Regions from separate parts of the Shewanella sp. MM_2022_3 genome, predicted to be linked through region 1. Evidence: predicted binding sites of a transcription regulator. Region 1 holds the regulator's gene; each other region holds the start of a gene.
The links. The regulator NrdR, encoded in region 1, represses ribonucleotide reductase genes. The targets are predictions, from matches to a motif close to AAACACNANATNTNGTGTTT.
Positions count from the first base shown of each region.

Region 2: a site for NrdR is predicted at 4,680-4,699, ahead of nrdA (class 1a ribonucleoside-diphosphate reductase subunit alpha). Genes of this name have one in related genera too.
Region 3: a site for NrdR is predicted at 2,929-2,948, ahead of nrdD (anaerobic ribonucleoside-triphosphate reductase). Genes of this name have one in related genera too.

Region 1 is NZ_JAKZGV010000008.1:6,164-13,492, forward strand. It holds gene MMG82_RS06850 (LysR family transcriptional regulator) at 110-1,048, shown strand; gene ettA (energy-dependent translational throttle protein EttA) at 1,163-2,830, opposite strand; gene glyA (serine hydroxymethyltransferase) at 3,021-4,274, shown strand; gene nrdR (transcriptional regulator NrdR) at 4,485-4,934, shown strand; gene ribD (bifunctional diaminohydroxyphosphoribosylaminopyrimidine deaminase/5-amino-6-(5-phosphoribosylamino)uracil reductase RibD) at 5,034-6,179, shown strand; gene MMG82_RS06875 (riboflavin synthase) at 6,187-6,843, shown strand; gene ribBA (bifunctional 3,4-dihydroxy-2-butanone-4-phosphate synthase/GTP cyclohydrolase II) at 6,911-7,329, shown strand, end outside.
Region 2 is NZ_JAKZGV010000019.1:34,542-41,870, forward strand. It holds gene MMG82_RS11730 (DUF4440 domain-containing protein) at 12-395, opposite strand; gene yfaE (class I ribonucleotide reductase maintenance protein YfaE) at 593-1,012, opposite strand; gene nrdB (class Ia ribonucleoside-diphosphate reductase subunit beta) at 1,046-2,176, opposite strand; gene nrdA (class 1a ribonucleoside-diphosphate reductase subunit alpha) at 2,238-4,526, opposite strand; gene MMG82_RS11750 (HAD-IA family hydrolase) at 4,972-5,646, opposite strand; gene ubiG (bifunctional 2-polyprenyl-6-hydroxyphenol methylase/3-demethylubiquinol 3-O-methyltransferase UbiG) at 5,648-6,358, opposite strand; gene gyrA (DNA gyrase subunit A) at 6,743-7,329, shown strand, end outside.
Region 3 is NZ_JAKZGV010000031.1:15,828-23,156, reverse strand. It holds gene MMG82_RS14780 (YibL family ribosome-associated protein) at 1-77, opposite strand, end outside; gene nrdG (anaerobic ribonucleoside-triphosphate reductase-activating protein) at 203-664, opposite strand; gene nrdD (anaerobic ribonucleoside-triphosphate reductase) at 781-2,898, opposite strand; gene MMG82_RS14765 (hypothetical protein) at 3,202-3,882, opposite strand; gene rssA (patatin-like phospholipase RssA) at 3,995-4,942, opposite strand; gene MMG82_RS14755 (DEAD/DEAH box helicase) at 5,323-6,672, shown strand; gene MMG82_RS14750 (DUF3010 family protein) at 6,787-7,224, shown strand; gene MMG82_RS14745 (M48 family metallopeptidase) at 7,281-7,329, shown strand, end outside.

The DNA of each region.
Region 1 (7,329 bases):
CGTTAGATAAACACGGATAATTGCGCTTATTTGTTGCATAATTCGGATGAATCAACGTTTGAAACTGATTATTTAGTGCAAGGCAATCAACACAAGGGGCGGATAAACCATGGATAGACTCGAAGCGGCAAAGGTATTTGTGACTATCGTTGAGCGGGGCAGCATGATTGGCGCCGCCGAAGCGTTGGATATGTCTCGCTCTATGGTAACCCGCTATTTAAGTGAGATGGAAGAATGGTCAGGTGCACGCTTACTGCACCGTTCGACAAGACGTTTGAGCCTGACCAGTGCGGGCGAGCAAGTGCTCGATTATTGCCAGCGCTTGCTTGAATTAGCGCAGGAAGTCCCCGCGGTCAGTCATGCCCAAAGTGCCCAACCGCGAGGGTTGCTGCGGATCAGTTGCTCACAATTTATAGCGCATTTACTCCTTCCCACGGTCGTGCGTCCTTACTTAGCCCAACACCCGCAGGCGAGTGTGAACTTTCATGTTAGCAGTCAAACCGTTGATTTAGTTGCCGAACGTATTGATCTTGCCATACGTATCACTAATGAGCTCGATCCTAGTCTAATCGCCAGACGTTTAGGGGAATGTGAGTCCGTGGTCTGCGCCGCACCGCGTTATCTTGCAACCCATTCACTTATTAGCCATCCCGAGGATTTGACTCGGCATAACTGTTTAACCTATTCCTATTTTGGCGATGTGATGTGGCGCTTTACTCAAATTATTCATCCTGATGGTATCGAGGCGGGGCAGCTTTTTAATATTCCCGTAAGAGGTAACTTAAGTGCCAATGATTCTATGGTGGTACTAAACGCTACTTTGGCGGGGGAGGGGATTGCCATGCAGCCCTTGTGGGCGGTTAAACCGCATCTCGACTCGGGGGCATTAGTGCCACTGCTGCGGGAATTTAAACCTCAATCCTTGGGCGTATATGGGGTGTATCAATCCCGTAAACATATGCAGCCCGCCTTAAGAGTGATGATGGATATGCTGGTGGCCTACTTTGCTAGCATGAACCAGCATGAAAATAGTGCCAGCCTAGATTAACGGAAAATCCTCGCTCTAAATTCAATGCAATAAAAAGGAGCTTAACCCTTTCGAGTTAACCTCCTCAGATACACGCTTGCCTAGATTCTAGATTCTAGATTCTAGATTCTAGATTTATTTCGTCATGCGCTTGTATTTCAGGCGGTGTGGTTCAACCACATCGGCGCCATAGGTGTTCTTCAACCACGCTGAGTATTCGGTGTAGTTACCTTCGTAGAAGTTAACTTGGCCTTCGTCGCGATAATCCAGAATATGGGTCGCGATACGGTCTAAGAACCAACGGTCGTGCGAGATCACCATAGCGCAACCTGGGAATTCGAGAATCGCTTCTTCCAGTGCGCGCAGGGTTTCAACGTCTAAGTCGTTGGTCGGTTCGTCGAGGAGCAGTACGTTACCGCCAGCCTGTAACAGTTTAGCTAAGTGAACACGGTTGCGCTCACCGCCCGACAGGGTGCCGATAATTTTTTGCTGATCCGCACCACGGAAGTTAAAGCGGCCCACATAGGCGCGGCTTGGAATTTCCATGTTGTTGATGCGCATGATGTCTTGACCACCAGAGATTTCTTGCCAAATGGTGTTTTTGTCATTCATCGAATCGCGGAACTGTTCAACCGACGCCAATTGCACCGTTTCACCTATCTCAATGGTGCCGCTATCTGGTTGCTCGCTGCCTGACAGCATGCGGAACAGGGTCGATTTACCTGCACCGTTGGCACCGATAATACCGACGATCGCGCCCTTAGGAATCGAGAACGACAGGTTATCGATCAGCACGCGGTCACCGTAGGACTTGGTTAAGTTATTCACTTCGATGACTTTGTCACCTAAACGTGGTCCGGGCGGAATAAACAGCTCGTTGGTTTCGTTACGTTTTTGGTAATCAGTGGTGTTCAGCTCTTCGAAGCGCGCCATACGGGCCTTGCCCTTAGACTGACGGCCTTTCGCGCCTTGGCGAACCCATTCTAATTCTTTCGCAATGGTCTTTTGACGCGCGCTTTCTGCGGCAGACTCCTGCTTCAAACGGGCATCTTTTTGTTCTAGCCATGAAGAGTAGTTGCCTTCCCATGGGATACCCTCACCACGGTCAAGTTCTAAAATCCAGCCCGCAGCATTGTCGAGGAAGTAACGGTCGTGGGTAATCGCCACAACGGTGCCCGAGTATTCCTGCAGGAAGTGCTCGAGCCACGCGACGGATTCTGCGTCCAAGTGGTTGGTCGGTTCGTCGAGTAGCAGCATTTCTGGTTTTTCCAGCAGCAGACGACAAATTGCTACACGGCGGCGCTCACCACCCGATAAGACTTCAATCTTTTCATCCCAATCAGGCAGACGTAGCGCATTCGCCGCACGCTCGAGGATGTTGTCCAGATTGTGGGCGTCCTGCGCCTGAATGATGGCTTCGAGTTCACCTTGCTCTTTGGCAAGCGCGTCGAAGTCCGCATCGGGTTCTGCATAAGCGGCATAGACTTCGTCTAAGCGTTTGAGGGCATTTTTGGCTTCAGAAACCGCTTCTTCAATCGCTTCACGCACGGTTTGCGTTGGGTCGAGTTTGGGTTCCTGTGGCAGGTAACCAATCTTCAGCCCTGGCATTGGGCGTGCTTCACCCTCAATCTCGGTATCGATACCGGCCATGATGCGCAGTAGGGTGGATTTACCTGAACCGTTAAGACCTAACACACCGATCTTAGCGCCGGGGAAAAAGCTTAAGGAAATGTCTTTAAGGATCTGCTTCTTAGGCGGAACAACCTTGCCCACCCGCAACATGCTGTAAACAAACTGAGCCATTTTTCTGCATCTATAAGTGACTAATGATGCGGCTAATTCTACTCGATTGCGCGCCGAACTCAACTCGGCATTGAGGCGCATTCAAGCTAAAACTGTAGGATTTTCATGTTTCAGAGACTGGGATTGTCGGCTCGTTACGAGTAGAATACCGCGCAACCCTACCTACAAGAATTGGCAGCTGGAGTAAGCAATGCTGAAAAAAGATATGAATATCGCAGATTATGATCCGGAACTGTTTAACGCGATTCAGAACGAAACTCTGCGTCAAGAAGAGCATATTGAGCTGATTGCTTCTGAAAACTACACCAGTCCACGCGTGATGGAAGCGCAAGGTTCACAACTAACCAATAAGTACGCCGAAGGCTATCCAGGCAAGCGTTACTACGGCGGTTGTGAGTATGTGGACGTAGTTGAAACCTTAGCGATTGAGCGTGCAAAACAACTGTTTGGTGCGACTTACGCAAACGTACAACCTCACTCAGGTTCTCAAGCAAACAGCGCCGTTTACATGGCATTGTTAAAACCAGGCGATACCGTTTTAGGTATGAACCTCGCTCACGGTGGTCACTTGACCCACGGTTCACCTGTAAACTTCTCCGGTAGACTGTACAACATCATTCCTTACGGCATCGATGAATCAGGCAAAATTGACTACGACGAAATGGAACGTCTGGCGGTTGAACATAAGCCTAAGATGATGATCGGTGGTTTCTCTGCTTACTCAGGTATTGTTGACTGGGCAAGAATGCGCGAAATCGCAGACAAAATCGGTGCTTATCTGTTTGTTGACATGGCGCACGTTGCGGGTCTTATTGCTGCTGGCGTGTATCCAAACCCAGTGCCACACGCTCACGTTGTGACGTCAACCACTCACAAAACCTTAGCAGGTCCTCGTGGTGGTATCATTCTGTCTGCTGCCGATGATGAAGAATTATACAAAAAGCTGAACTCTGCAGTATTCCCAGGCGGTCAAGGCGGTCCTTTAATGCACGTTATCGCGGGTAAAGCGGTAGCCTTCAAAGAAGCTTTAGAGCCAGAGTTCAAAGCTTACCAACAACAAGTGGTTAAGAACGCTAAAGCAATGGTTGAAGTGTTCTTAGAGCGCGGTTACAAAATCGTTTCAGGCGGTACTGACAACCACTTAATGCTGGTGGACTTAATCGGTCGCGACCTGACGGGTAAAGAAGCCGATGCCGCTTTAGGTAGCGCGAACATCACAGTAAACAAAAACTCTGTGCCTAACGATCCACGTTCTCCATTCGTGACCTCTGGTGTACGTATCGGTACGCCTGCGATCACTCGCCGTGGCTTTAAAGAAGCTGAAGCGAAAGAGTTAACTAGTTGGATCTGTGACATCCTCGACGATGCCCATAATCCAGCGGTCATCGAGCGCGTAAAAGGCCAAGTATTGGCACTGTGCGCCCGTTTCCCTGTTTACGGTTAATTCGTTAATTTATCCGAATATATCGGCTAAGTTCACAACAGCTTAGGTCGTTAAGCTTAGGTGGTTAACCTCAGCCGATAAATAGGATAAAATCCCATGGCCGCATTAAGCGGCCATTTTTATTGCTAAAATCGTAGACTTAAACCCGCTCGGTTTAAGCAAGATACAGCGAAAGCCATAGGCTTTATTCCATTCACGGCAGGAGGCTCAATGCATTGTCCATTTTGCAGCGCGACAGATACTAAGGTGATCGATTCCCGATTAGTGGCGGAAGGCCATCAAGTGCGTCGTCGCCGAGAATGCACCGAATGCCACGAACGATTTACCACTTTCGAAGGGGCCGAATTAGTGATGCCACGGGTGATTAAACGTGATGGCACGCGTCAACCCTTTGATGAAGAAAAGCTGCAAGCAGGTATGTTACGCGCGGTCGAAAAGCGCCCCGTGTCCATGGACGAAATCGAGCAGGCCTTAAGTAAAATCAAGTCAACGCTGCGGGCGACTGGCGAGCGTGAAGTGCCATCCGAGATGATAGGCAACTTGATGATGGAACAGTTAATGAGCCTAGACAAGGTTGCCTATATTCGTTTTGCCTCGGTTTATCGCGCCTTTGAAGATGTCTCCGAATTTGGAGAGGCGATTGCGAAACTGCAAAAGTAACGTGGGTTCTCTTAAGTTAGTGCTTAGGTTCGTGCTTAGGTTAGTGCCTCGTTTTGCGCCGTATTCGGGCACGCTTCCTCAAGATTTCATAGGGTTTATATGAATTGGTCAGAACTCGACAACCAGATGATGAGCCGAGCCATACAACTGGCTCGCAAAGGTTTTTATACCACTCGCCCCAATCCTAGTGTGGGCTGCGTTATCGTAAAAGATAATCAGATTGTTGGTGAAGGTTATCATCAAAAAGCTGGCGAGCCCCACGCCGAGGTGCATGCACTGCGCATGGCTGGCGAGCTTGCCCGTGGCGCGACCGCATATGTCACCTTAGAACCTTGTAGCCATTATGGCCGTACGCCGCCGTGTGCCTTAGCGCTGATCAATATCGGTATTAAACGTGTGGTCGTTGCGGTAGAAGATCCTAATCCGCAGGTCGGTGGCCGCGGTATTCAAATGCTGCGCGATGCGGGCATTCAAGTGGATGTTGGTTTGCATCGAGACGAAGCTTACGCTTTAAATCTTGGTTTTATGAAGCGGATGGAATTGGGGCTGCCTTGGGTGACGGTCAAACTGGCCGCGAGTCTCGATGGTAAAACCGCGTTATCAAACGGGGTGTCCAAATGGATTACAGGCCCCGAAGCGCGCCGCGATGTGCAGCGCTTAAGATTGCGCTCATGCGCGCTGATCACTGGGATTGAAACTGTACTAGCCGATGATCCATCCCTCAATGTGCGCTACTCAGAGCTTGGTAGTCTTACCTCGCAATTGAGTGAAGCGCAGGTTTTACAACCGCTGCGAGTGGTTTTAGACAGTCGCGCCCGTATGCCTATCTCGGCTGCATTGTTTGCGATTGAATCGCCGATTTTATTAGTCTCGATAGTGAGCTATTCGTCAGACTTTATGGCGCAATTACCCGCCCATGTGACTTGCCTCCAATTACCGGCGATTGATGGTCGAATCTCGCTACCCGAGCTCTTAAGCTATTTAGGCAAAAGCTGTAATCAGGTGCTTATCGAAGCGGGCGCGACCTTAGCTGGCGCCTTTATTCGCTCAGGATTAGCCGATGAATTAGTGCTATATCAAGCGATGAAAATCCTTGGCGCACAAGGACGTAATCTACTCGAATTACCCGATTATCAAATGATGGCCGATATTCCGATCCTCAAACTGGTCGATGAGCGTAAAGTGGGCGCGGATACGCGTTTTACCTTGAGGCTCGAGTCCAATCCATCTTTAGCGAATAAGTGAGTTAACCATGTTTACTGGGATTATTGAGGCCGTTGGCACGCTGCGAAAGCTTGAACGTAAGGGCGATGATATTCGTTTAACGGTCGCCAGTGGCAAACTGGATTTAAGCGATGTTCGTTTAGGCGACAGTATCGCCACCAACGGTGTGTGTTTGACTGTGGTGCAACAATTAGCCGATGGCTATGTGGCGGATGTCTCAGCAGAAACCGTCAGCCTTACAGGCTTTGCCAACTATAAAGTGGGCACTAAGGTCAATCTTGAAAAGGCCGTCACCCCAACCACACGTTTAGGCGGCCATATGGTCAGCGGCCATGTGGATGGCATTGCCACCGTTGAGCAGCGTTTGGCGCGGGGCCAGGCGATTGAGTTTTGGTTAGCGGCGCCTACGGAGCTGGCTCGCTATATTGCCCATAAAGGTTCTATCACCATCGATGGCGTGAGCCTAACGGTAAACGAAGTCGATGGTCATCGTTTCCGATTAACCATAGTGCCCCATACCGCGGGTGAAACCACATTGGTGGATTTGAAAGCCGGCGATAAGGTGAATATTGAAGTGGATTTAATCGCCCGCTATTTAGAGCGTTTAATGCGCTTTGATACTAAAGAAACCCAAGGCGGTGGGGTGACCATGGAAATGTTAGCCCGTGCTGGCTTTGTGCGTTAGGGCACTGGCACTTAGCTCACTTAGGTATAGAATTTCATAACAACAGTAAAATCATAAAGGTCCTACAATGGCGCTGCACAGTATAGAAGAGATCATCGAGGATATTCGTCAAGGCAAAATGGTTATTTTGATGGATGACGAAGACAGAGAGAACGAAGGTGACCTGATTATGGCGGCCGAAATGGTGACGCCAGAAGCGATTAACTTTATGGCGAAATACGGTCGTGGACTCATCTGCCAAACCATGACTAAAGCTCGTTGCCAGCAGCTAAATCTGCCCTTGATGGTAACCAATAACAATGCACAGTTCTCGACTAACTTTACGGTATCGATTGAAGCTGCCGAAGGCGTAACCACTGGGATTTCGGCCCACGATCGCGCCGTGACTGTTAAAGCCGCCGTGGCTAAAGATGCCAAAGCGTCGGATTTAGTCCAGCCTGGGCATATCTTCCCATTAATGGCGCAGGACGGCGGCGTGTTAACCCG
Region 2 (7,329 bases), on a different contig from region 1:
TTGCCAGACCATTAAAAATTTGGCTTTGCCGTTAAACTGCCAGTTTCTTGGCTGCAAAATTTATGTACACCCTCTGTTATCGCGCCAAAGTCCTTGATGGGATAGGCTTGAAAGCTCTCTTCAACCAGTGAGCGGGTGTATTTACCACAGGCATAGTTTTTAGTGTTGTTGATCATCGACTGGCGATCCCAAGTGACACCACCGTTGTCATGGTAAAACTCGACCTTATCTGCAAAGTAACTTTCGTGCAGCTTGAGTTGTTGCTCATCGGCACAACGATTAAATGAATCAAATACCTTACTATCCATGTCTTTCATTTCGGCAACGAGGTTATCTTCACTCGAAAATGCACTCATTGACACAAGCAGCAAGCTGATTGCGATTAACTTATCCATAGCTCTCCTTGGCATAAACTGGTCCACCTAATACAAAGTAAAAATAAGTGGAAAGCAATAACATAATGATCTTTTGGCAAGCTAACAAGGGTGAGCGATAAAGCGTTTGGGAAGCTGTAAAGATGTTGTTTTTTGCTAATCAGTAGGTGTTATGCAGGAGGATGTTTGTCAATAACAACCAATAGTAGACGACTCTGCTAGTCTTCGATCACTTCTTGCTGTGGCACGGCTTTTAGGTTGGCGGTTTTACGTGTAGATGTAGACTGAGCGCGGGTGTTGCAAGAATAGGTCACCACGGCAGCGCCTTCGGGCGATAAGTCGAGTTCTAAATCTTCGCTGGGTATACAGCAGCAGGGCAGACATTCGTCGGCATTGAGATCGGCTAGAGGCTCGGTTAAATAGCTGACACGACCACTAAGCACTTTTGTTTTACAAGCACCACAAAAGCCACTACGACATTCAGAGAAAATTCTGACTTTTTTGGCCTCAAGAGCTTGCAGTAAAGAGCCGTGCTGCGGGGTAAATAGCAGCACAGGTTGCCCTTGCAGGCGCACAATGGGCGCCTTGGCAAAGGGATTATTCAATGGATGGCTCTTTAGCTGGTTCGACTTAGTCATTTCGTAATCTAGTCATTTCACAATCAAAAGTGATTAGAGATCGAAATCAAGAAATTCATCACTGTCGACGGCTGCATCAATTTGGCCGACCAGATAGGATGACACTTCCACTTCTTGTGGGGCCACTTGCACTGCGTCACTCTCTAGCCAGTTTTTCATCCATGGCAGTGGGTTAGTTTGTTCTGCGTAAGGTAGCGGCAGGTTAACTGACTTCATCCGTTGGTTGGTAATGTACTCAACATATTGGCAGAGGATCTGCTCGTTTAGACCGATCATTGAGCCGTCTTTGAACAGGTATTTTGCCCATTCTTTTTCTTGTTCGGCGGCTTTTAGGAACAGGTTATAGGCTTCCTGTTGGCATTCTGCGGCAATCTCGGCCATCTCAGGATCGTCTTTGCCGCCCTGCATAATGGTTAAGATATGCTGGGTGCTGTTTAAGTGCAGCGCCTCGTCACGGGCGATAAGACGAATAATTTTCGCGTTACCTTCCATAAGCTTACGCTCAGCGAAGGCAAATGAGCAGGCAAAGCTCACGTAGAAGCGAATGGCTTCGAGCGCGTTAACTGACATCATGCACAGGTACAGTGCTTTTTTCAGGGTGCGGGTATTTACCTCTAAAGGCTCACCATCAATCACATGGGTGCCTTCACCGAGTAAATGATATGTCTGGGTTAATTTGATGAGGTGATCGTAGAACTCTGCAATGTCTGTGGCACGGCGCAGGATCTCATGGTTCACCACGATATCGTCAAAAATCACTGAAGGATCGTTGACGATATTGCGAATAATGTGAGTGTATGAGCGCGAATGAATGGTCTCGGAGAATGACCAGGTTTCAATCCAGGTTTCTAACTCAGGCAGTGACACCAATGGCAAAAAAGCTACGTTAGGCGAGCGACCTTGAATTGAATCGAGCAGTGTTTGGTATTTCAGGTTCGAAATAAAAATATGCTTTTCATGATCGGGTAGTGAGTTGTAGTCGATTTTATCGCGGCTCACATCGACTTCCTCTGGGCGCCAGAAGAAAGACAGCTGCTTTTCAATTAATTTTTCAAACACTTCATATTTTTGTTGGTCATAACGTGCGACGTTTACCGATTGTCCGAAAAACATGGGTTCACGGGTGGCATCGTTGGGTGTTTGGCAAAAAGTAGAGTAGGTCATGGTACGAGTATTCCAATAAGTCGGGATCCCATTGGGATCCCGCAACCGTTAACATTGAAGATTAGATTTTGCAAGCGCCGCCAGCACAGCCGTCATCTTCTTTCTCTATGTTGGTAATGTCATCGTGTTGATCCGATGCACCATCGCGAGTGTTATGGTAGTACAGCGTTTTTACACCTAACTTGTAGGCATTGAGTAAGTCTTTTAGCAGGGTCTGCATTGGGACTTTACGGCCCTCAAAACGCGCTGGATCATAGTTTGTGTTGGCCGAAATCGCTTGGTCAACGAACTTTTGCATGATACCCACAAGTTGTAAGTAACCTTCGTTGCTTGGCATTTGCCATAACAGCTCGTAGTTGTATTTCAGTTCATCAAAATCGGGTACCACTTGCTTTAACTGGCCATCTTTACTGGCTTTCACACTGATCAAGCCGCGTGGCGGTTCGATACCGTTGGTGGCGTTTGAGATCTGTGATGAAGTCTCAGACGGCATCAGTGCAGACAATGTCGAGTTACGTAAACCGTATTCTTTGATATCTTGACGTAGTGTTTCCCAGTCTAAATGCAATGGCTCACTGCAAATCTTATCTAGGTCACGTTTGTAGGTATCGATAGGTAAAATACCTTGAGCGTAAGTGGTCTCATTAAATAATGGGCACGCACCTTTTTCTTTCGCCAGATTCATTGACGCTTTGAGCAGATAAAACTGAATCGCTTCAAAGGTCTTGTGAGTCAGATTGTTCGCGCTACCATCGGAGTACTTCATACCATTCTTCGCTAAATAGTTAGCGAAGTTGATAACACCAATCCCTAAGGTACGACGGTTCATCGACGAAATTTGCGCCGCTTTGATTGGATAATCTTGGTAATCCAGCAGGTTATCTAAGGCTCGCACGGCTAAATCAGCTAATGGCTCCAGTTCCGCTAAATCGGTAATTGTCCCTAGGTTTAATGCCGACAGTGTACAAAGAGCGATTTCGCCGTTTGGATCGTCAATGTTATTCAATGGCTTAGTCGGCAGAGCGATTTCAAGGCAGAGGTTAGACTGTCTGATCGGTGCAACTTTTGAGTCAAATGGACTGTGGGTGTTACAGTGATCCACGTTTTGAATGTAGATACGGCCTGTAGAAGCACGCTCTTGCATCATCAGTGAGAATAATTCAACCGCTTTTAATGTCTTCTTGCGAATGCTGCTGTCTTGCTCATATTGCAGATATAAACGCTCAAATTCGGCTTGATCTTCAAAGAAGGCATCGTAAAGACCGGGTACGTCCGATGGGCTGAACAGGCTGATATTTTCGCCTTTGATCAGACGTTGATACATCAGTTTATTCAGTTGCACGCCGTAGTCTAAATGACGGATACGGTTATCTTCAACGCCACGGTTATTTTTCAGTACTAGCAGCGATTCAACTTCTAAGTGCCAAATAGGATAGAAGAGGGTAGCTGCACCGCCGCGCACGCCGCCTTGCGAGCACGATTTCACCGCAGTTTGGAAATACTTGTAGAAAGGTAAGCAACCCGTGTGGAAGGCTTCGCCACCACGGATTGGGCTTCCTAATGCACGGATACGACCGGCGTTGATACCGATACCAGCGCGTTGGCTCACGTATTTTACGATAGATGATGCTGTCGCGTTGATTGAATCCAAGCTATCGCCACATTCAATCAGTACGCATGAGCTAAACTGACGAGTCGGCGTACGCACTCCCGCCATGATAGGCGTTGGCAGTGAAATCTTAAAAGTCGATACCGCGTCGTAAAAATCTTTGACGTATTGCAGACGCGTAGCTTTTGGATAGCGGGCAAACAAACAGGCCGCCACCAGAATATAGAGGAACTGGGCGCTCTCATAAATCTCGTGGGTGACGCGGTTTTGAACCAGATATTTACCTTCAAGCTGTTTAACGGCTGCGTAAGAGAAGTTCATATCGCGCCAATGGTCGATATAAGTATCCATAATATCGAGTTCTTCGCGGGTGTAATCCTGCAGAATATGCATATCATACTTACCCAGCTCTACCAGCTTAGTGACATGGTCATATAACTTGGGCGGCTCGAACTGACCAAAAGCCTTCTTACGCAAATGGAATACGGCTAAACGCGCAGCCAGAAACTGATAATCTGGTGACTCAGGGGAAATTAAATCCGCCGCAGATTTGATGATCGTTTCGTGGATAGCTTCGGTTGGGATCCCATCGAAAAACTGTAAATGCGTGCGAAGTTCAACTTCAGAAACAGAAACGTTTTTTAATCCCTTGGCTGCCCAAGTAATTACGCGGTGTATTTTGTCGAGATCAATTGTCTCACGTGCACCACAGCGTTTTGTAACTGTCATATTGCTATTCATTGAAGAGAGGCCTTGGTTCTGATATCTGTTCAGGTGAACTAAGTCACCGTACGTTTCCTTGTAAAACAATCAACCTGAAAACCCTTAATACTGTTGACTATGGTGAAAATAGTCGATTTAGCGGGGAACTTCTAGTGTGTCTGATTGCTACCTATACACAAGATATGGTGTTTTAAATAATCTGAGATACAAGATAGTGAGGTTTGCTATTATTTGCAAGTCTCAATTTAGGGGGTATCTTGTGGATATCTTGAGGATAAAAAAATGCGTTAGTAATGACTAACCCTGTAGCTCAAATTGAGATTAGCGTGCGTCTGATATGGCGAATTTTTATTCCGATCCCGCAGTGTGATCGATCGCTAAAATAAGCAGCGATCACGATCGCGGGGATTGACCCATAGCGTTAATTCTATTAATAGCTATCAGCACGAATCCTGATTCGCGCTTATTTTGTTAACGCTTGGCTTAGTGCCGAATGTAAATTCGAAGGCGTCGTAAACTGTGCATAGGCAGGCCATGCATCGGGTGTATCGTCCTCGCCCAAATATCCCCACAGCGCTACACCGCCGAGCATGCCCGCCGCTTGGGCTGCGAGTAAATCCCGCTCGGCATCGCCTAAATAAAGGATGTGCTGTGGCTTGCACTGCAACTGCTGCGCGCCCAATAGCATAGGTGCGGTATGGGGCTTAGGGTAACGGGTCGAATCGCCGCTGATCATCACTGGCATACGCGAGCTGAGCTTAAGTTTATGTAACAGGGGACGAGTAAAGCGGGCAGGTTTATTGGTGATGACTCCAAATGGCACGCGGCATAACTCGAGCCAGTCAAGCAGTGGGGAAATACCTTCAAACAATTGGCAATGGTCGCCATTGATCCTTTGATAGTGGGCAAGGAGTCCTTGCTGGACTTGGGTGCGTAGCACCTCATCTGCGCCTGGAATGGCCGCATCGACTAAGGCAAAGCTGCCATGGGAGGCGGCGCTACGCATGTCTGCAAAGGGTTTTGCTGCAATACCGACATCAGACAAACTGAGGTTAAGGGCCTGAACCAGATCCGGCGCGGTATCGGCAAGGGTACCATCAAGGTCGAATAAGACCCCTTTAACCTCAGCTAAACCCATCTTAATCTGCCTTTTGCGTTGCAATCATATAGTTTACATCGACCTTAGATGTGTACTTAAAAATCCCTGTTAACGGGTTATAAGTGATCCCAAGGGCGTCTTTGCAGATGAGGTCGGTGTTATCGACTAACTCAATCAATTCGGAAGGTTTAATAAACTTATTATGATCATGAGTGCCAATCGGTAACATCTTCAGTAGATATTCAGCACCGATAATGGTTTCGACAAAGGATTTAACATTGCGATTAATTGTAGAGAAAAACACAAAACCACCGGGTTTTACCATATCGCAGCAGGCTTGGATCACTGATTGGGGATTGGGTACGTGTTCGAGCATCTCCATGCAGGTCACCACATCATAGTATTCGCGGTGATCTTCCCTATGAGCCTCGGCGGTGTTTTTCACGTAATGGATGCTCACACCGGTTTCCAGCGCATGCAAGCGTGCAACTTCTAACGGTTCTTCACCCATATCAAGACCATCAACCACTGCACCGATGCGCGCCATACTTTCGGATAAAATGCCACCGCCGCAACCGACGTCGAGCACTTTTTTACCAAAAATCCCGCCAGCAGTTTGATCGATATAGTTTAAGCGAAGGGGATTTAATAGATGCAGTGGTTTAAACTCGCCATTGAGATCCCACCAGGTTTCGGCCATACGTTCAAACTTTGCGATTTCCTGTGGGTCTACGTTGGTATTCTGTTGCATGCGATTACCTAAAGCGGCTGAATAGTGCGGCTATTATAACGACAATGGTGGATAAACACAGTATTGGCTGATTCTAAGTCTTTGTGGTTGAGTGAAATTTCAGCAATTATCATTAATTCTTAAACACTTTGTGAAGCGGAGCGGTTTTTCTGCTCGGATATTAATCAAGTCTTGGACTCAATTTCGCCATTAACAACCGATTTTATCGGGTTTAAAAGTGCAAATTGACAGTGTTTTCATCTATTAAGCCACATCCTTCTCAATTCGCGCAGGATAGGTCTGGCGACATTAAATAACTGTGTTAGAATGCCAAATCACGTTTTTGGGCCGCTCAATGATACGGATTATGCGTTGTCGGCTAATTTTCAGGGGAACGAGCAGTTTATGACTGATCTGGCATCATCTATTTCGCCAATTAATATCGAAGACGAACTAAAGAATTCGTACCTTGATTACGCCATGAGCGTCATCGTAGGACGTGCATTACCAGACGTGCGTGATGGCCTTAAGCCTGTACATCGCCGCGTGCTGTTTGCCATGAGTGAATTGAAGAACGATTGGAACAAGCCGTACAAAAAGTCTGCCCGTGTGGTCGGTGACGTGATCGGTAAATATCACCCCCATGGTGACTCGGCGGTATACGACACTATCGTGCGTATGGCTCAGCCTTTCTCACTGCGTTACACCTTAGTCGACGGTCAAGGAAACTTCGGTTCGGTTGACGGTGACTCTGCCGCGGCAATGCGTTATACCGAAATCCGGATGGATAAGTTAGCGCACCAGCTCCTTGCCGATCTTGAAAAAGAAACCGTTGACTATGTGCCAAACTACGACGGCACAGAACAAATTCCTGCGGTATTACCGACACGCGTACCTAACCTGTTGATTAACGGTTCATCGGGTATTGCGGTAGGTATGGCGACTAACATTCCGCCTCACAACTTGACCGAAGTCGTTAAGGGCTGTTTAGC
Region 3 (7,329 bases), on a different contig from region 1:
TGCTCTGCCGCCGCCAGTTTACGACGAAACTTATCTAACTTATCGTTTAGCTGCTGCAGTTCTTGCTTTAAATTCATTATGTTACCTTAAATTACTTTAGTGAGTCCCGACCGATATTGACCTAATCTTTGGCCTGTTTGTCTGGGTCACTGTGTCAAGGTGTGGGATTATAACAGCAAGTTAGCGATCCTCGTTACCGCTTTTATAAGAAACGGATCACCTGATTACTGCTACCTCGATATGGAAGGCTCGGATCTGCAAGATTTTGCTCAAATTTGCCATCCACCAGCACATCTACATATTCCAGCACCGCACGCTGTTTATCGCTCAATTCATTCCATACATAGCCCGTCCACAGCCAAATATCTTTACCGGGACATTCAGCTTTGACGCGCTTAACAAGCGCCAAAATCCCCTCAAGATTGGCGGGTAAAAGTGGATCGCCGCCAGAGAGTGATAAGCCACGGCGAACGATTCGCGTATCCTGCAAATCGGCGATGATATTATCTTCCATTGCCTTATCAAATAAATGGCCAGAGCGCACATCCCAAGTACTTTGATTATAGCAACCACGGCATTGGTGCTCACAGCCTGAAACAAATAAGGTGGCCCGAGTGCCTGGGCCGTTGACCACATCAACGGGATAATATTGCTGATAGTTCATTGTATAAGTCCAATACGAAATACAAGGAGCGCCAGACTGGCTAAAAAATCAAAGCACAGTCCCATGCTAAGCGACTGTGCTGATATCAGTGTAACAAACACAATAAGGCAAAAATGTTACAAGTGTTTGATCCTACGCTTCACTTCTTCTTGCTTACCATGGTTGAACGGTCTGGCATCGGGACTACCTAAGTAACCACACACACGGCGCGTAACAGACACTCGACTTGGCTCATGGTTGCCGCATTTAGGGCAAGTAAATCCTTTACTAGTACAGCTAAATTCGCCGGTAAAACCACAATCATAACATTCGTCAATCGGCGTGTTAGTACCGTAGTAAGGTACACGGCTATAGCTGTAATCCCAGACATTTTCGAGCGCTTCGATATTGTGCTGCATATTAGGATATTCGCCGTAGCAAATAAAACCACCATTGGCGATGGCGGGATATGGCTGCTCAAAATCGATTTTATCGTAAGGATTCACGTGCTTTTCCACATCTAAATGGAAGCTATTGGTGTAATAGCCCTTATCGGTTACCCCCGCAACCACACCAAACTGGCGCGCATCGAGCTTACAAAAACGACTGCAGAGACTCTCACTTGGGGTGCTATAAAGGCTGAATCCATAACCCGTTTCGGCCTTCCATGCGTCGGTAGCCGCTTTAAGATGCGCAACAATCGCCACCGCTTTTTCACGAAGCTTAGCATCATCAAACACATGGGTTTCAGTGCCATAGAGCGCATTAATGGTTTCATGTAAACCGATATAACCTAATGAAATCGATGCCCGACCATTTTTAAAGATTTGGGCGATATCATCATCGGCACGCAAGCGCACGCCACAGGCACCTTCCATATACAAAATCGGCGCAACTCTGGCTTTCACTCCGTTTAACCGTTCGATACGCGTATCTAATGCACGGCGGGCAAGTAATAGCCGCACATCCAGAATACGGTAGAACTCAGCCTCATCGCCATTCGCTTCTAGCGCAACACGTGGCAAGTTTAAGCTAACAACACCAAGGTTATTGCGCCCTTCATGGACGAGTTCACCATTTTCTTTATAGGAACCTAAAAAGCTGCGGCAACCCATAGGGGTTTTAAACGAACCCGTCACTTTTTCCACTTGCTCATAGTTCAAAATATCTGGATACATGCGCATACTGGCGCATTTAAGGGCCATTTGTTTTACATCGTAATTGCAATCGCCGACTTTGTGGTTAATACCATCACGGATGGCAAACACCAATTTAGGGAACACCGCTGTTTTACGATTTTTACCTAACCCCGCCATGCGTACTTTCAGCATCGATTGTTGAATTAAACGCGACTCCCACGAAGTACCTAGACCGAAACCAAAGGTCACAAACGGGGTTTGTCCATTAGCGGTATGTAAGGTATTCACCTCATATTCAAGGGATTGGAAAGCATCGTGGCATTCTTTTTCAGTCTGAGCAGTGGCATAGGCTTTAGCATCTTTAATCTGCCAATTCAGTGCCACTTGATAATGTTTGTCATAACTCTTGGCCACAAAAGGCGCTAACACTTCATCAATACGATTAATCGTGGTGCCGCCATAGATATGGCTTGCCACTTGGGCAATAATTTGCGCCGTCACAGCCGTAGCGGTAGAGATCGATTTTGGGGTCTCAATTTCGGCATTGCCCATCTTAAAGCCATGGGTCAACATGCCCGCCAAATCAATCAACATACAGTTAAACATCGGGAAAAAGGGCGAGTAATCAAGATCGTGATAGTGGATCTCACCGATTTCGTGCGCAGCCACCACATCCTTAGGCAGAATATGGCTCTTGGCATAATGTTTAGCCACGATGCCCGCCAGCAGATCCCGTTGAGTTGGGATCACTTTAGAGTCTTTATTGGCGTTTTCATTTAACAGTGCGGCATTGCTCTGCTCGACTAAACCACGGATTTCAAGATTGAGCTTACTGGTAGCATCGCGGCAAATGTCTCTGTCGTGACGATATTCAATGTAGACCCGTGCCAATGATTTATAAGGGCCTTCCATCAATAGGTTTTCAACTGCATCCTGTAGATGGTGGATTTCAACTTCTGCCATATTCGCCACTCGTTCTCTCACACAAGCGGCTACCGTCGCGGCATAATCTGCGTCCTCTATCCCAACCGAGTTTGCAGCAGCGACCACTGCATCTCTTATCCTTGTTTCATCAAAAGGTGTGCGGCAACCATCCCGCTTGATCACGACTGGCATTGTTTAATTCCTCTCCATCCCGATTAAAATTAACACTATATATAGTGATTAAATAATCTATCAACACAATATGTAGGCAATTAAGCGGCATCGACACCTAAAATTCCATGATCCAGATCATGATTTATCGGATGGATAAAAAGAACAAATAAGAACTGCTGCCAAACCCAATGATCTCAGTTTTAGGCCTTGACCTTGATGCTAAAGCAAGATAGTAGACGCAGGAAATGGCGCTAGTAATGACAAAAGACTCTGACCCAAAAGCCAAAGTCTATTGTTTTTGAAAGAATATTGTAAATAAGACTAGCGCTTAGCTAAGGCAAGATAACTGCTCAATTGTCCCAACGCCGATTGCTGCATCCCCATGGATGAAGCCACCTGCATCGTTGATTTAAGTCCCTGCCATAACTGTTTTTGACTATCGCTCATGGTGGGGTTGCTATTCAAATAATCCGTTAATTGACCAAACACTTTAGTCGCCTTTTGTGCCAGCACTGGCGACTGGGCATCATCCATGTTTTTTAACACATTTTTAGCATCCACTAACGTGTTGATCATCGGGCTATTAGGCGATTTTTCAGCCAAAGACTTTAGCTCATCATCGATAAAATCCTGCAAAGACTGTTTATTGGTACTTTGGCTTGGCAAACTAATGCCGTTTTGCGAGAGCCGTTCTACCTGTGCATCGGAAAGAATACCGTCTTTTTGTAACCGCGAGACTAAAGCGGGTATCTCAGCCACGCTAAATTTGCCATCAGCAAAAAAGTCTTTCGACATGGCCTGAATTTTTTGTGCTCGCAGTGCCCGTGGTGACAGCGCTATCTCCTCACTCGGTTTAGTATCAACCTTAGGGGGTTCTTTGGCTGAGGAGTTTGACTCCGTACTCGATTCAGTTTTACCTGTCTCCGTCTTTTTGCTATTCAGGCCATAAGCTTCAGCAGCACTGCTACGATTTAGATTAAGGGCATTTAAAAGAGAATTCATCGTCAATAATTCGGCGTCTAATACTGATTAATGGTGTTAAAGCAAAAACTAAGCCAATCAAGCAGTAAGTAGTGTCACATCGTAATTAACAGATAAATTCATCCTGACATTTTTAGCCTTTCCAGATCGCAGCTTCAATTAAATGTGCCACTTTTGCCACGGCAGCTTCACCTGCTGCAATGGCTTCAGCTGCTCGGTGGAACTCCATGGTGCCGATATTAGCCACTTCGGGTACAACACAGATATCGGGAGGGTCACCCATTAAACGCGCCCGTTTATGTCGCTGCTCTAAAATACTCATCGACTGGGACATCACCGCAATCATACCGGGATTAGATTTAGTCCCTAGGGAAAACTTATCGGTTAAGCTACCGACATATTCTCGCCCGCGGGCGAATAAATCCATAAAACCCGTTTCTTGGCGCGCGGGCATTTGGGTTTCATCTTTAGGTGCCCGATGGCTGGTCATATTAACGGGTAAAACTTGTAATCGACCGGTATGAAAACCTTGTAAATCAACGGCAATGACAATATCTACCCCCATAGCACGGCTCACCGAAACGGGGACAGGATTAACAACTGCACCATCCACCAACCAACGCTCACCTTGACGGACAGGCGCTAATATCCCAGGCATAGAGCAAGAGGCCCGTACGGCTTGGCGTAAATCACCATGGCGAAACCAGATTTCCTGACCTGAATACAGATCCGTAGCAATGGCCGCAAAGGGACGCTCTAAATCCTCGATATTGATATCACCAATCCGCGATTGCAGCACATCGAATACTTTTTCGCCGCCAATTAGCCCACCTTTACGCCAACGAATATCCATCAGTCCCAACACATCCCAACTAGAGAAGCTGCGCACCCACTCTTCAAGTTCCGCTAAATGATTATGAGCATAAGCAGCGCCAACAAGGGCGCCGATTGAGCATCCAGCGACCTTATCGGGTTTAATTCCCATCGCGGCGAGCCCATTGAGTACGCCAATATGCGCCCAACCTTTGGCTGCACCACTGCCTAAGGCAATACCGATCGTCGGAGTTGTCCCCTTACTCATAATAAATTCCCTTAATAAATCGATGATTTAAAGAAGCGCTATGACGTGAAAAAGCTAAATTCCAGCCAAAGTGTTGTCAATCATTAGACAACATAAACCGTTATGCTAGCCAGTCATTAGATACATTTATATGGTTTACGCTCGGCCTTATCCCCTTGCCATACTCAAGGGCAGAGAGTAACCACATCGTCGCTTGATATCCTGTAAGTTCATAGCCAATTTGGCTAAACATAGCACTCGGGGCAAATATCGAGCGTGACACAAGCCAAGCAAATAAGTGGCTATTTAGATGATTACGCAAGATTATGCCCAATCAAGATAGCTGACCATAGTGATTTAGCGCTATAATCTGCCCTCACTCAGATTTAGGGGATATACCTTTGCAGTTTACTGATTTTTCTCTGGACCAGCGTCTGTTACAAAGCTTAAAGCATATGGGGATTGCAACCCCAACCGCCATCCAGGAACAAGCATTACCTATCGCATTGGCAGGTAAAGATTTAATGGCATCATCAAAGACTGGGTCAGGTAAGACCTTGGCATTTTTGCTGCCCGCATTGCAAAGGGTTATCTCCACCCGCGCCCTCAGTAAGCGCGACCCTAGAGTATTAATTTTATTACCGACCCGCGAATTAGCCCATCAGGTGTACAGTCAGTTACGCTTATTGGTGGCCAATACCCAATATAAAGCGATTAGTGTATTAGGCGGTGAAAACTTTAACGATCAGGCTAAAGCGCTGGCAAAAGAGCCGCATTTTATTGTTGCAACGCCAGGGCGAATCGCTGATCACTTAGAACAAAAAAACTTATTCCTCAATGGATTAGAGTTGTTAGTTTTGGACGAAGCCGATCGTATGTTGGATTTAGGCTTTGCGCCACAGTTAAAAGCTATCAACGAGGCGGCCGATCATAAACGTCGTCAGACCTTAATGTTTTCAGCAACCTTAGATCATAGTGAAATCAATGAGATTGCGGCGGCATTACTTAAAAATCCATTACATGTGGCAATCGGCACGGCCCACAGTGAACATCAGGATATTTCGCAGCGAATTTATCTGTGTGATCATTTAGATCATAAAGAAGCCCTACTCAGTCGTTTACTGACGGATGAATCGCACAAGCAAGTGATTATTTTTACCGCCACCCGTGCCGATACAGAGCGGTTAGCCGCTAAGCTCTCGGCTCAAGGTTTTGCAACCGCCGCCTTAAGTGGTGAGTTAAAACAAACGGCGCGTAACCAGATCATGGACCAATTTGCCCGTGGTCAGCAGCAAATATTGGTGACCACAGATGTGGCATCCCGTGGTTTAGACTTACTGAATGTATCCTTAGTCATTAACTTCGATATGCCCAAATTTGCCGAAGAATATGTTCATCGCATTGGCCGCACTGGCCGCGCGGGCGCCAAAGGTGACGCAATCTCCTTAGTTGGTCCTAAGGATTGGGATAACTTTAAAAAAGTACAACTTTTCTTAAGAAAAACTTTTGAGATCAGTGTAATTAAGGGGCTTGAAGCTAAATTTAGTGGTCTAAAAGAAAAGCCAAAGTCCGTCGCGACTAGAGGTGTGGTAAAGGCAAACACCAAAGCCAAATCTAAACCTAAGTCGCACCTTGTTAAAGCAGCGCCATCCCGTGATAAACGCTTTATCACGGGTGTTGATGTCGGTGATGCGCCAATGCGCAAAAAACCTGCGGCACAACTGCTACAAGATAATGACGACGAAATCTAAAAATAACGCAAAAGATAGCTCAAGTCCGTGAAACTTGAGCGCTCAAAATGAGTGACTCGCGGGAGCAATTCTTCCGGCGATACATAAGTAATTTGAAATAGTTAAAGGTGTAACATGCGAATTTGTGGTGTTGAATTAAAAGGTGGCGAAGCCATCATCAGTCTGCTCAGTTACGAAGGTGAAACCTTCAACGTACCCAGCTGCCGTAAAGTGTCTTTTAGCATTGCACAGTCGGCATCGACGGAGGCAATTCGTGAGTTTCACTTTGCTTTCCATAAGTTGATGGAAGATTACAAGATCGATGAAATTGTAATTATTGAGCGTGAGCAAAAAGGCAAACTGGCTGGTTCTGCTACTAGCTTCAAACTCGAAGCCGCAATTCAATTAGGCGAGCTGCCTGTAACCTTGCTATCTCCAGTGGCGATCAAGGAACAAAATAAGCGCAATCCACCTCAGGTAGACTTTGATAGCTTAGATCTGAAACGCTTCCAACAACCCGCCTTTGAAGCTGCCTACGCTCAGCAAAATCGCCATATTTTTGGTAAAGCTTAAGTGCTCTTGCTTGGCGCTATCACTTAGCGCCAAGCCTCTTACATGTCGCAAGCATCATGCAAAACCTAAAATATGTCAGTGGTTATAGCCTAGATATCCAACGCC